Regions from separate parts of the Chromohalobacter sp. HP20-39 genome, predicted to be linked through region 3. Evidence: predicted binding sites of a transcription regulator. Region 3 holds the regulator's gene; each other region holds the start of a gene.
What was found. Region 3 encodes LexA, which represses DNA repair genes until DNA is damaged. Its sites were predicted from a motif close to TACTGTNTANNTANACAGTA; they were not measured.

Region 1: the regulator LexA is predicted to act here: its motif matches at 1,044-1,063, upstream of recA (recombinase RecA).
Region 2: the regulator LexA is predicted to act here: its motif matches at 1,093-1,112, upstream of RVY79_RS15425 (LexA family protein).

The regions. Positions count from the first base shown of each region.
Region 1 covers NZ_JAWHTP010000005.1:10,693-12,960, forward strand. The annotation lists gene RVY79_RS11550 (AsmA family protein) at 1-374, shown strand, start outside; gene RVY79_RS11555 (CinA family protein) at 474-995, shown strand; gene recA (recombinase RecA) at 1,134-2,210, shown strand; gene RVY79_RS11565 (regulatory protein RecX) at 2,213-2,268, shown strand, end outside.
Region 2 covers NZ_JAWHTP010000010.1:83,316-85,583, reverse strand. The annotation lists gene murI (glutamate racemase) at 1-121, opposite strand, end outside; gene RVY79_RS15430 (LysR family transcriptional regulator) at 118-1,011, opposite strand; gene RVY79_RS15425 (LexA family protein) at 1,141-1,605, shown strand; gene RVY79_RS15420 (Y-family DNA polymerase) at 1,593-2,268, shown strand, end outside.
Region 3 covers NZ_JAWHTP010000003.1:369,596-371,863, forward strand. The annotation lists gene purU (formyltetrahydrofolate deformylase) at 1-55, shown strand, start outside; gene dinB (DNA polymerase IV) at 62-1,108, opposite strand; gene lexA (transcriptional repressor LexA) at 1,128-1,766, opposite strand; gene RVY79_RS08400 (TetR/AcrR family transcriptional regulator) at 1,961-2,268, shown strand, end outside.

The sequences.
Region 1 (2,268 bases), on a different contig from region 3:
ATGTTCGCCTCGATGCCGAGAACGGCGTTGCCGCGGTCGAGCGGTTCTTCATCAGCACCGTCGACTCGAACATTACCGGTGCCGGGGAAATCGACCTCGACCATGAACGGCTGGAACTCGTCTTCGAGGCGCATCCTAAGGACCCCAGCCTGCTGGCTTCCGATTCTCCGGTGAGGGTGCAGGGACCCATCACCGATCCACGGATCGAGGTGGTGTCGCGTGAGTTGATCGGGCGTGTCGTGCTCTCGGCGTTGAGCGCCCTGGTGGCGCCGCCGCTGGCGATTCTACCCTGGCTCGAACCGGGGTTGGGCGAAGGTGCTGGACCTGGTTGCCGCCAGGTGCTCGAGAAATCCCGGGCCAAACACGCGGGATGACCGTCGTGACATGACTTCTGCTAAGCTGTCGAGCGGCTACCCGGTCTGTTCAGGGCGGTCTTTCCAGCGCGCAGACTCTACCTGCGGAGAAGCATCTTTATGAGCAGTAATCAGGCCCCGGTGGGGGGCGACCTTATGACGTTGAGCGAACGTCTTCAGCGCGTCTGCCTGCGGCGTGATGTCAGCGTGACGGCGGCGGAGTCCTGTACCGGTGGCGGCGTGGCCAGTGCGATTACCGACATCGCCGGTAGCTCTGCATATTTCGAGACCGGATACGTGACCTATTCCAACGCCGCCAAGACCCGCTTGCTGGGCGTGTCGGAAGCAATTCTCGACACCCACGGCGCGGTGAGTCGCGAGACGGTCGAGGCGATGGTGGCAGGTGCTTGTCGGGACAGCGGCGCCACGTTGGGAGTGGCGATCAGTGGGGTCGCAGGCCCCGGCGGTGGTAGCCCCGACAAGCCCGTAGGCACGGTATGGTTCGCCTGGGGCGACGCGCAAGTACAAGAGAGTGAGTGCCATCATCTGCCGGGTACGCGTGACGCAGTACGTGGAAAGGCAGTGCGCATGGCGCTGATCGGCCTGATCGACAGGCTTGAGAAGGCGATATCGCCAGCGTGATATCGGATAGTAAACAGAGGTAGGCGGCGAGGAATTTTTTCGTCATACTACTGTCTAGTCATACAGTATTTTACGGTTGGCGCCGACATGCGTTTGCGCCACCGTGCGAGCTTCGACGTCCTTCGATAGGAGACCTTCATGGCACAGGACGATAACCGTTCCAAGGCGCTCAACGCTGCGCTTTCCCAGATCGAGCGCCAGTTCGGCAAGGGCGCCGTGATGCGTCTTGGTGATACGCCGCGCGTGGCGCTGCCCGCGATATCCACCGGATCGTTGGGGCTGGATATTGCGCTTGGTGTGGGCGGCTTGCCACTGGGCCGCGTGGTCGAGATCTTTGGCCCTGAGTCCTCGGGCAAGACCACGATGACGCTGTCGGTGATCGCTCAGGCACAAAAGCAAGGCAAGACCTGCGCCTTCGTCGATGCCGAGCACGCGCTGGACCCCAGCTACGCCGAAAAGCTGGGCATCAATCTCGACGATTTGTTGGTCTCGCAGCCGGATACCGGCGAGCAGGCACTGGAAATTTGCGACATGCTGGTACGCTCCGGCGGCGTCGACGTCATCGTCGTCGATTCGGTCGCTGCCCTCACGCCGCGTGCCGAGATCGAGGGTGAAATGGGCGACGCCCATGTCGGCCTGCAGGCGCGCTTGATGTCCCAGGCGCTGCGCAAGATCACCGGCAACATCAAGAACGCCAATTGCATGGTGATGTTCGTCAACCAGATCCGCATGAAAATCGGCGTGATGTTCGGTAGTCCCGAGACCACCACCGGCGGCAACGCGTTGAAATTCTATTCCAGTGTGCGCCTCGATATCCGCCGTACCGGCTCGGTGAAGCAGGGTGACGAGGTGACCGGCAATGAAACCCGCGTCAAGGTGGTCAAGAACAAAGTGGCGCCCCCGTTCCGCCAGGCCGAGTTCCAGATCCTCTATGGCAAGGGTATCTACCATGCCGGCGAGGTCATCGATCTAGGGGTGCAGCAGGGCTTGGTCGACAAGGCAGGTGCCTGGTACAGCTACCAAGGCAGCAAGATCGGTCAAGGCAAGGCCAATGCCGCTCAGTTCCTCGAGGACAATCCGGCGATCATGGATGAGGTCGAAGGCGAGATTCGCGCACGCTTGCTGTCCACGCCCAAGGCGGAGGACGACAAGCCGGCGGAAGGCGCGAGCGAAGATAAGGCCGCGGCGACCCAGGACGACGATAGCCTTCTGTAACCATGGATAAGCAAGAGACGACACCTCGCGACGATGCCATCCGCCTGTTGGCACGTCG
Region 2 (2,268 bases), on a different contig from region 3:
ACGGCAACGCAGCGTTGTCACACACATACGCCAGCGGTGCGCCGGGCAAACGCGTGCGCAAGGTGCCCACCACCGAGAGCCCGCCGACGCCTGAATCGAAGATCAGAATCGGCGCCGTCATGCACGGGTCTCCGCGAAGTGCGCCAACAGCATATCCACCAAGGCCCTCAGGCGCGCGGGGATGAATTCACGCTCGGCATACAACAGATGGACACTGATCGGCGCCACGCTGAACTCGTCCAGCACGCGGACCAGCCGCCCGGCCTCGACTTCCGGCTCCCCCAGGAACGCCGGCTTGTAGACCAGCCCCATGCCGCGTATCGCCGCCTCGGTCAGGGCGCGTCCGTTATTACAGGCCATGACCGGGCGAATACGCACCCGATACGGCGCTCCGTCGACCTGGAAGTGCCAATAGTGGCCTTCGCGCGCCAAGCTATAGTGCAGACAACGATGCCCGCGCAACTCGGCGGGATGCGTGGGCGTTCCGTGCCGCGCCAGATACTCCGGCGCGGCATAAACGTGGCGCGGCATGTCCATCAGCGGTCGCGCGATCAGACTGGAGTCTTCCAGCTCGCCGATACGCACTACCAGGTCGAAATCCTCGGCCACCGGGTCAACACGGCGGTCCTCGAGCACGACATCGAGCATCACCGCTGGATGACGGTGCTCGAACGCCTGCAAGGCGGGTATCAGCGCACGCACGCCGAAATCCAGCGGCGCGGAGAGCCGTAGCCGGCCGCGCACCTCGCCACGCTGCTCGCCGAGCCCGGTCTCCAGTTCCTGCAACTCATCGAGCAAGCGACTCGCCCCATTGAGATAGCGTTCGCCTTCGGCGGTTAGTTGCAAACGCCGCGTGGTGCGCGTTAACAACCGCACTCCCAGGCTGGCCTCCAGCTTGGCGATCTGCTTGCTGACCATGGCATTGGAGAGTTCCAGCTTGCGCGCACCGCCCGCGAAACTGCCGGCCTCGACCACGGCACGAAAGATGTGCATCGCCTGCAGGCGGTCCATACGACTTCCTCGAAAATACGTGCGCCCATTCTACCTTACCCGCCCATGCGATGAGATAGATCGACTTGCCTCGAGGCAAAATACTGTTTATTTTTACAGTATTCGTCATTTCGTTTTCGAGGTTCCGCCATGTCCATGACGCCTATCGCTCTCGCCGCGTCCACCTCGGCGCCAGCATCGAGCGACACCCTGCCACGCGGCGCCAGCGGCTTTCCGTCTCCGGCAGACGACTACCGAGAAGCACCGCTGGATCTACATCACCATCTGGTGCGCCGCCCGGCCTCGACGTTCTTCATGCGCCTGGAAGGCGATGACCATCGCCACGCCGGCCTGCACCACGGTGACTTGCTGGTGATTGACCGCGCCATTTCACCACGCCCCGGGCATTGGCTGGTCGCTGCCATCGATGGCGAACTGAGCGTGTTGCGCCTCGAACGTCGTGAGGCGCAGCTTTACCTCGCGCCGTCACGCCCCGGCCTGGCGACACTACCCTTCGAGGCCAATGACGACCGCTTGTGGGGGGTCATCTGCTATACCATTCACGCCTTGCCCGCCGAGGGCGAGCAACCGGCCGAGCCGTCATGTTCGCGCTGATCGACTGCAACAACTTCTATGCTGCCTGCGAGCGTCTTTTCGAACCGCGTCTGGAGGGCGTTCCGGTGGGCGTGCTGTCCAACAACGACGGCTGTGTCATCGCACGCTCCGAGGAGTTCAAGGCGCTCGATATTCCCATGGGCATCCCCACCCACAAGATCGACCCGACACTGCGGCGTCGCGTAGTGCTGAAATCCTCCAACTACACGCTTTATGGCGACCTCTCGGCACGCGTGCAACAGGTCCTGGCGCACCAGGTACCCACGCTGGAGCCTTATTCCATCGACGAGTGCTTCCTCGATCTACGCGGCTTGCAGGAGGACTGGCACGCTCTGGGCGCGCGCCTGGTGCGTAGCGTGGCGCGAGAAGTAGGGCTGCCGGTATCCATCGGTATCGCCCCGACGCGTACCCTGGCCAAGCTCGCCAATCGCCAGGCCAAGGCGCAGTCGACGCGCCCTCAGGTGTGTGTTTGGCAAAGCGCCAACGCGCCCGAATTGGCAGCCCACCTGGCTCGGTTGTCGCCCCGCGAGGTGTGGGGCGTGGGCGAGCGACTCAACGCACGCCTGGCCGGCATGGGCGTGCTCACCGCCGCCGCGCTGCGCGAGACACCCGACAGCGAGCTACGACGGCGTTTCAGCGTAGTGCTGGCACGCACCGCCAGCG
Region 3 (2,268 bases):
GCATCTGCAGGACCGTGTCCTGATCCATGGCAACAAGACGGTCGTCTTCGCTTGAGCGGTATCAGTCGAAGAGTGTCAACTGCCGCCGCTGCGCCTCGGGGGTCAGTCGCACGCCGACCCCCAGCAGGCGCACGGGGCGCTCGCCGCGGGCCCACGCCCCGTCGAGTAAGGCCTGAAAGCGCACTGCCAGCGCCTCGCGACCCGCAGCCTCCAGGGTCGTGCTGCTGAAATCATCGAAGCGAACCTTGACGAACAGTTTTTGAATGGCCGGCGTGCCGTGCCGCGTTAGACGCGCCATCAAGCGCTCAACGAGCGGCGCGAGTGCGTCATGGCAGCTGGCCAGGTCGGGCAGGTCGCGGTGATAGGTCGTCTCCACGCTCACGGACTTACGTTCACGCTCGATCTGTATCGGACGCTCATCGATGCCACGCGCCAGTTCAAACAGTCGATGCCCGAACTTTCCGAAGCGTTCCACCAGCGACTCGAGCGACCATTCGCGCAGGTCGCGGCAGGTGACGATGTCCAATGCCTCGAGCTTGGCCGCCGTCGCCGGACCAACACCGTGCAGCCGCTTGACGGGCAAGGCGAGGAGAAAGGATTCGACTTCATCGGGTGCGATCACCCGGAGTCCATCCGGTTTATCCCAGTCGCTGGCCAGCTTGGCGAGAAACTTGCTGGGCGCCGCCCCCACCGAGATGACGATACCCGTCCGCGCCAGCGCTTCCTGCTTGAGCCATCTGGCCATCCAGGTCGCGCTTCCCTGGAAGCATGTGACCTCGCTGACATCCAGATACGCCTCGTCGAGGGACAAGGGCTCCACCAGTGATGTCAGCTCGTGGAACAGTGCCTGGATGCGCGCCGACACGGCACGGTATTTGTCGAAGTCCGGTGAAAGTCGCGTCAAGTGCGGACACAGGCGCATGGCACGCGCCATGGGCATCGCCGAATGGATGCCGTAGGTGCGCGCGGGATAATTGCAGGTGGCGACAACGCCGCGCGTCTCGGGGCTGCCGCCGATTGCCAGAGGCACGTCGCGTAACGCCGGATCGTCGCGCATTTCCACGGCGGCATAGAAGCAGTCGCAATCGGCGTGGAGGATCTTGCGCATGGTAAGCGGGGTTGCCGGCTCAGTGCAGGCCGTTACCGCCACCGCCACGAATCACGCCGACGCCGAGGCCTTCGATCTCGAGATCCTGATGGCGTAGGTCGACCTCGATGGGGGCAAAATCTTCGTTTTCGGCGAGCAGCCAGACATGGTGACCTTGACGCTTGAAGCGCTTGACGGTGACATCGTCTTCCAGGCGGGCGACGACGATCTGGCCGTCGCGGATCTGCTGAGTGCGATGCACGGCGAGCAGGTCGCCATCGAGAATGCCGGCATTTTTCATCGAGAGCCCGCGAACACGTAGTAGATAATCGGCGCGGGGTGTGAAGTAGTCCGGCGCGAGAGGGCAGTGTCGGTCGATGTGCGCTGCGGCAAGGATCGGGCTACCGGCAGCGACCTCACCGACGACCGGCAGGCCGTCGCCGTTGGTCAAGGCGGTGTCGTCTTCCGCGGTGAGGCGGATGCCGCGTGAGGTGCCGGGGATCATGCGGATGACCCCCTTGCGGTCGAGTGCTCGGAGATGTTCCTCGGCGGCGTTCGGTGAACGAAAGCCCAGGGCTCGGGCAATTTCGGCGCGCGTCGGTGGATAGCCAAGCTCATTCATGGTCTTGACGATAAAATCAAAGACGTGTTGCTGACGCGAAGTTAACGAGCGAGACATGGGGCCTCCGGCAGGCGCTGACGTGTTCAAGCATACAGTATGTGATTGTATCCAGTCTTTGGCGCGGTGCAACCATTAGCGTAGTCATTCGCCCAGTGGGATGGCGTTTCAAACGTGGAGATTTGTCGTTATCGACGCCAAGACTTAGAATCGAATTGTTTAAAACATTCGTTTATTCCACGCGGGGCGCCCCCATGGCTCAAACAGATACAGTGACGCGCATTCTCGATACCGCCGAGGTTCTGTTCGCCGAGCGGGGGTTCGCCGAGACCTCGCTGCGTACCATTACCAGCAAGGCCAAGGTCAACCTGGCGGCGGTCAATTACCATTTCGGGTCCAAGAAGGCGCTCATCCAAGCGGTCTTCGCGCGCTATCTCGATCCCTTTTCCGAGCGCTTTCACCAAGCGCTGGACGACCTTGAGCTGCACTACCGAGGCGAACCCATTCCCCTCGAGGTGTTGTTGGAGACGCTGGCGCGTACCGTGTTGGAAGTACCTGCCGA